One region of the Kitasatospora sp. NPDC054939 genome, then DNA from elsewhere that is predicted to be linked to it. Evidence: riboswitches for the same ligand, from Rfam matches in the RefSeq annotation. Region 1 holds a riboswitch; the other holds the start of a gene.
The links. Region 1 has a riboswitch for glycine ahead of gcvT (glycine cleavage system aminomethyltransferase GcvT). Riboswitches for the same ligand answer to the same signal wherever they lie in the genome.

Region 1 (3,484 bases):
TTGATCTTCATGCCGTGGGTCAGGTGACCGCCGTGGGCCAGGTTCAGGCCCAGGATGGTGTCGCCCGGCTTGATCAGCGCGAACATCGCGGCGGCGTTGGCCTGCGCGCCGGAGTGCGGCTGGACGTTGGCGTGCTCGGCGCCGAACAGGGCCTTGATCCGGTCGATGGCGATCTGCTCGGCCACGTCCACGTGCTCGCAGCCGCCGTAGTAGCGGCGACCGGGGTAGCCCTCGGCGTACTTGTTGGTGAGCACCGAGCCCTGGGCCTCCATGACCGCCACCGGGGCGAAGTTCTCGGAGGCGATCATTTCCAGGGTGGTCTGCTGGCGGTGCAGCTCGGCGTCGACCGCGGCGGCGATCTCCGGGTCGAGGGCGTGCAGGGACTGGTTGAGAACCGTCATGGTGTGGTCTTCCCGGGGAGGAGAGAGGTCGGGGACGGTCGGCGCGGGGGCGGCCGCCGCGCTGCGGCCGCCCCGGCGCGGACGGCTCAGGCCTCGGGGTTGGTCAGGGCCTGGTACTCGTCGGCGCTCAGCAGCTTGCCGGTGGACTCGACACGGACCTTGAACAGCCAGCCGGTCTCGAACGGGTCGCTGTTGACCAGGCTGTTGTCGTCCGCGACGGCCTCGTTGACCTCGACGACCTCGCCGGTCACCGGGGAGTACAGGTCGCTGACCGACTTGGTGGACTCCAGCTCGCCACAGGTCTCACCGGCCTCGACCGTGGAGCCGACCTCGGGGAGCTGCACGTAGACGATGTCACCGAGGGCGTCGGCGGCGTGCTTGGTGATGCCGATCGTCGAGACACCGTCGACGGCGGCGGTCAGCCACTCGTGGTCCTCGGTGTACTGCAGGTGCTGGGGGTTGCTCATGATGTCATTCTCCAGGATGGGAAGCGGGTACGACGAAGCGGTCCGGCGGCCGGACGGCGTTCGGTGACGGGGAGGGGCGGCCGACGGCTCAGCGGGCGCGCTTGTAGAACGGCAGCGCCACGACCTGCACCGGCTCGTGCTTGCCGCGCACGTCCACGGCCACGGTGGTGCCGGGGGCGGCGTGGGCGGCGTCCACGTACGCGATGGCGATCGGCTTGCCCAGGGTGGGGGAGGGGGCGCCGGAGGTGATGCGGCCGATCGGCTCGCCCTCGGTGGAGACCACGGTGTACTCGGCGCGCGGCACCCGCTTGCCCTCGGAGACCAGGCCGACCAGCACCCGCGGCGGGTTGGTCTCGGCCTCGGCGGCGGCCTTCTCCAGGGCCTTGCGGCCGATGAACGCGCCCTCGTTGGTGGTCTTGTCGAAGCGGACGACCCGGCCGAGGCCGGCGTCGAACGGGGTCAGGTCGGTGGAGAGCTCGTGCCCGTACAGCGGCATGCCCGCCTCCAGGCGCAGGGTGTCGCGGCAGGACAGACCGCAGGGGACCAGGCCGCGGCCGGAGCCGGCCTCGGTCAGCGCGCCCCAGATCGCCTCGGCGTCGACCGGCTTGCAGAAGATCTCGAAGCCGTCCTCGCCGGTGTAGCCGGTGCGGGCGAGCAGCACCTCGCGGCCGGCGACCTGCGCCGGGAGGATCGCGTAGTACTTCAGGCCGGGCAGGTCGGCGTCGGTGGTGTCGGCCAGGATCGCGGTGGCCTCCGGGCCCTGCACGGCGATCAGCGAGTAGGTGTCGCGGTCGTCGGTGACGACGGCGTTGAAGCCCTTGGCGCGGCCGATCAGCTCGTCGAGCACCAGCTGGGCGTTGGAGGCGTTGGCGACGACGAGGTAGGAGTCCTCGCGCAGGCGGTAGACGATCAGGTCGTCCAGGATGCCGCCGTCCTCGGCGCAGATCATGGTGTAGCGGGCGCGCAGGACGCCCAGCGCGGAGACGAAGCCGACCAGCGCGTGGTCCAGCATCTCGCCGGCCTGCGGGCCGGTGATGGTGATCTCGCCCATGTGGGAGAGGTCGAAGAGGCCGGCCTTGGTGCGGACGGCGAGGTGCTCCTCGCGCTCGCTGCCGTAGCGCAGCGGCATGTCCCAGCCGGCGAAGTCGGTCATGGTGGCGCCGAGGCTGCGGTGCAGCGCGTCGAGCGCGGTGAGGCGGAGGGACGACATGGCCTGGAACTCCTCGGTCTGGGCACTCAGGTGTGCGCACGCGGGACCGGTCCCGGTCGGGGACCCGACCTGCGCGCGGGCATGCGGCGGCGGGGTCTCCCCATCTGTCGTCGGACCTGAGAGCTTCACCGCGAGCATGTCCTGGTAGACAGCATGGCGGCTTGCACCGTGGGTGGGCGCACGGCAGGGCCGTGTTCCGCTTTCCAGATGTGCCTCGCCCGTGCGGTAGGGGTGCCTGAGAGATTCCGGGGAGGACTTGCTCCTTCGGCGCCGGCTGTGCCGCCTGTCGGGGCACTCCGGACTCTCCCGCGCGGGTTCGAGCGGCCGGTATGGAGTTGGAGTGTCGGCGCGGCCGGAACGGACGCGCGGACGCGCACATCATGGCACGTCCGGCGGCGCGACACGAGAGGGGGTGGGCCCGGCCCGCTAGGCTGCACCGCAGTCGGCGAGCAGAGGCGGGTACAGGGGCGGATGGCGTTTCCGGTGGAGCAGCAGGGTCCGGGGGAGCACGGCCCGGGGCAGCAGGGGCAGGAGTGGGGCGCCCCGCAGGCGCCCCCGCAGGGCGGCCCGTGGCCGTCGAACGAGCTGGAGCAGGTGCTCACCGCCGCGCTGGGCGACCCGGGCGCGACGCCGCGGGTGATCGAGGTGCTGGCCCGCAGCCAGGTGTGGATCCCGCTGCCGGCCGGGGCCGACCCGCAGGGCCAGGGGCTGGACCTGCCGACGATCGAGCTGGCGGGCGCCCCGTACGTGCCGGTCTTCTCCTCCCAGGAGGTGTTCCTCCAGCAGGCGCCCGGGATGGCCTTCGCGATAGCCCCGGCCTGGGAGTTCGCCCGCGGGCTGCCGCTGGGCGTGGGCATCGCGGTCAACCCGCAGGCGCCGGTGGGCATCCCGGTGCCGCCGGAGGGCGTGGCCGAGCTGCGGCGCGGGCCGCGCGAGGACCGCTGGGAGGCCGAGGGCATGCCGCCCGGCGGGCGGGTGGCGCTGCGCGAGCCGGTGCCGGGCGAGGACCCGGAGCACTTCCTGGCCGCGGCCCGCGCCGAACTGGCTCAGCTGCCCGGGGTGCTGACCGCGCGGCGGGCGCTGGCCAGCGTCGAGGGCGAGCCGACGGTGCTGTTCGTGGGGGTGCAGCTGGACCTGGCCGCCCCGGCGGACCCGGTCGCGGTGAACGAGGCCCTGGGCCGGGCGCTGGGAACCGCCCCGCTGCCCGGCGGCGTCCACCTCGTACTGCTCGACCTCGTCGACGACCCGGTGGTCGAGTGGCTGCTCAACCGGGTACAGCCGTTCTGGACGCGGATGTGACACCGGCCCGCGGGCACGTCGCCGTGGCGGCCGTCTGCGGTGCCGCATAGGGTGCGTGCGGAGACCCCCGGCGGGACCGGGGCCTCCGACAGGCGGAGGACTCCGGA
Region 2 (3,484 bases), on a different contig from region 1:
GGCCTGGTCGACCGGCGCGAACGGGTGCAGCTGGCCGAACTCGGGCCAGGTCACCGGCTCCATCTCGGTGGTCGCGTTGAGCTTCATGGTGCAGGAGCCCAGCGGGATCATGCCGCGGTCCAGCGCGTAGTCGCGGTCCGACAGGCGGCGCAGGTAGCGCAGCATGGCGGTCTCGGAGCGGTGGCTGTGGAAGACCGGGTGGGTGAGGTAGTCGTCCTCGCGCAGCAGGCCGACGGGCAGCGCGTCGGCGGACTCGGCCACCTCGACGCCCTCGACGCCGAACGCGGCCCAGACGGCGGCCAGGTGCTCGCGGGTGGTGGTCTCGTCGGTGGAGGCCGAGATGCGGTCCTCGCCGTCCTGGTGGACGTTGACGCCGTTGGCGCGGGCGGCGGCGGCGATCTCGGCGGCGCGGCCGGGGACGACCGCGGTGACGGTGTCGAAGAACTCGCCGTGCAGCAGCTCGACCCCGCCGGCGCGCAGGCCCTCGGCGAGCGCGGCGGCGTAGCGGTGGGTGCGGCGGGCGATGTCGGCCAGGCCGTCCGGGCCGTGGTAGACGGCGTACATCGAGGCCATCACGGCGAGCAGCACCTGGGCGGTGCAGATGTTGGAGGTGGCCTTCTCGCGGCGGATGTGCTGCTCGCGGGTCTGCAGGGCGAGGCGGTAGGCACGGTTGCCGTCCGCGTCGACGGAGACGCCGACCAGGCGGCCGGGCAGCGAGCGGGCGTACTCGGCGCGCACCGAGAGGTAGCCGGCGTGCGGGCCGCCGAAGCCCATCGGCACGCCGAAGCGCTGCGAGGTGCCGCAGGCGATGTCGGCGCCGAGCGAGCCCGGGGACTTCAGCAGGGTCAGCGCCAGCAGGTCGGCGGCGACGGCGACGATCGCGCCGAGGCCGTGCGCCTGCTCGATGACGGCGGTGAGGTCGCGGACCACGCCGGTGGCGCCCGGGTACTGCAGCAGCACGCCGAAGACGCCGCGCTCGGCGATCTCGGCCGGGATGCCCGCGGACAGGTCGGCGACGACGACCTCGACGCCGGTCGGCTCGGCGCGGGTCTCGATGACGGCGACGGTCTGCGGCAGGGTCTCGGCGTCGACCAGGAAGACACCGCCCTTGACCTTGGTGACGCGGCGGGCGAGCGCCATCGCCTCGGCGGCGGCGGTGCTCTCGTCGAGCAGCGAGGAGCCCGAGGTGGGCAGGCCGGTCAGGTCGGAGACCAGGGTCTGGAAGTTGAGCAGCGCCTCCAGGCGGCCCTGCGAGATCTCCGGCTGGTACGGCGTGTAGGCGGTGTACCAGGCCGGGTTCTCCAGCACGTTGCGCAGGATCACCGGCGGAGTGAAGGTGCCGTAGTAGCCCAGGCCGATCATCGGCTGGAGGACGGTGTTGCGGCCGGCCAGCTCGCGCAGCTCGGCGAGGACCTGGGCCTCGCTGCGGCCGGCGGGCAGGTCCAGGGCGGTGATGGAGCGGATCGCCTCGGGGACGGCGGTGGCGGCGAGCTCGTCCAGGGAGCCGTAGCCGATGTGGGCCAGCATCTTCTCCTGCGCGGCGGCGTCGGGTCCGATGTGGCGGTTCTCGAAGGGGCTGGCCTGTTCGAGTTCGCTGAGGGTCGCGGGGCTGGTGGGACGTCCCGGGTTCGGCTGGGCGTTCATGGTGGTCGAGGCCTCCTGGTCACGGACCGGCGGGGGTACGCACGCCGGACGGCCGTCACCGCTGGGGGGCGGCAAATCGACCCGGGCGAACGAACCCGACAGGCCTCCCCCTCTGTCATCGGGACCTGAGAGCTTCGCCCGCACGGCGCACGGTCTGCGCGCCGCCGGCTTGCACCGTCGGTGAGGGTGGTGGCCGTCGGCTCCCTCGCCGTCGGTCCTGCCCTGCTTTCCAGAGTGACCTACCCCGCACGGTACGGATGCCTGAGAGATTCCGGGGAGGGTTTGCTCCTTCGGCGCCCCGACCAGCGGCTTCCGCCGGCGGGGACTCTCCCGAGCGGGCTCGGCAGTCGCGCCCAGGGTACCAGCGCAAGCCCCTCGGATCACGGGTGCGCCTCGTCACTCGGCCGTTCCCGCGGGTGACCCGGACGGCCCAGTGCCCGGCCCCGAGGAGCGCTCCCGGCTCGCGCGCGTCCGGTTGATGGCTTTTGGTGTGAAGTGGCGGATGGGAAGGGCCCTCCAGCCGTCAGCCTGCGGGGGTTCCGCAGGAGCAGCGCACTGGAGGAACAGAGTGCAGACCGACATCGACCCGCGGGACCTCATCGGCCACAAGGCGGTCGACCGCAACGGAGACAAGATCGGCACGGTCGACGAGGTGTACCTGGACGACGCCACCGGCCAGCCGGAGTGGGCCGCCGTCCGGACCGGCATCTTCGGCCGGGACGCCTTCGTCCCGCTGACCACCAGCGAGTTCTCCGGCGACGAACTGCGGGTGCCGTACGACAAGTCGCTGGTCAAGGAGTCCCCGGACTTCGGGGTCGGCCAGCACCTGTCGCCCGCCCAGGAGCTCCAGCTGTACCGCTACTACGGGTTGGACACCCCCGCGGACGGGCGCCCGGCGGCCGGCGACGGCTCCGGTTCGCAGCCCGCCGACCTGGACTTCGGTTCCGGCACCGGGGTCCCCGCCGCCGCTGCGGCCGCGGGGACCGCCGCCGCAGCCGCCCGTCCGACGGAGCCGCCCCGCTCCGTCCCCTCCGACTCCGCGGCCGGCGCCGCGGACCCGGCCGCCACCGCCCGGACGGCGGCCTTCACCACCTCGTCGAATGCGACCACCATGCCCGTCCCCCAGGTCACCGAGACCGCCCCGCCCGCGTCCGCCCCGATCTCCCCCGCCGTCCCCCTGACCGACAAGCCGGGCCTCGACAAGCCCGGTCTCGACCGGCCCGCCGAGGCCAACGTCCGCCCGGTCGCCGCCCCCGAGCAGGGCCGCACCGCCGAACCGGTCCGGGCCGCCGAGCCGGTGCACGCCGTCGGCCCGGCCGGGTCCGCGCCCGGCGGCCCGGTCGAGATCACCTGCCGCGAGGAGCGGCTGGACATCACCACCGAGTGGCACATCCTGGGCACGGCCAAGCTGCGCAAGTACGTCACCAGCGAGGCGGTGGAGCGCCGGGTCGCGGTGGTCCGCGAGCGGGTCCGGGTGGAGCGGATGCCGGTCGGCGAGGCCGAGCGGGCGGCGCTGACCGACAAGGAGATCGCCGAGGCGGTCGAGGAGGTCACGCTGCGCGAGGAGCGTCCGGTGGTGCGCAAGTACCTGGCCCCGATCGAGCGGGTCCGCCTGGTGGTCGAGCGCTACACGGCGGAGGAGGTGGTGCGGGACGAACTGCGCCGCGAGCACGTCGAGGTGCACGACAACACGGCCGCCGCGGCGCCCATGCCCGCGTCCGGGCACAGCGCCCCGGAGTCCACTCCGCCCACCGGTGGCGAGGGCCGGCCGGCGCCGCTGCGGCCGCTGGTCTGACGGCGCGGCGCGCGAGCGGCACGGGGCCCCGGACCGGTCACGGTC

Region 2: linked by a shared signal. The riboswitch ahead of gcvP (aminomethyl-transferring glycine dehydrogenase) and the one ahead of gcvT (glycine cleavage system aminomethyltransferase GcvT) in region 1 are both predicted to bind glycine.

The regions. Positions count from the first base shown of each region.
Region 1 is NZ_JBSGXP010000001.1:46,500-49,983, reverse strand. Features, by position in the region: gene glyA (serine hydroxymethyltransferase) at 1-401, opposite strand, end outside; gene gcvH (glycine cleavage system protein GcvH) at 488-868, opposite strand; gene gcvT (glycine cleavage system aminomethyltransferase GcvT) at 957-2,078, opposite strand; glycine riboswitch at 2,173-2,291, opposite strand; glycine riboswitch at 2,292-2,397, opposite strand; gene ACWGB8_RS00185 (enhanced serine sensitivity protein SseB) at 2,550-3,377, shown strand.
Region 2 is NZ_JBSGXP010000032.1:14,211-17,694, reverse strand. Features, by position in the region: gene gcvP (aminomethyl-transferring glycine dehydrogenase) at 1-1,644, opposite strand, end outside; glycine riboswitch at 1,884-1,987, opposite strand; gene ACWGB8_RS12270 (PRC and DUF2382 domain-containing protein) at 2,213-3,439, shown strand.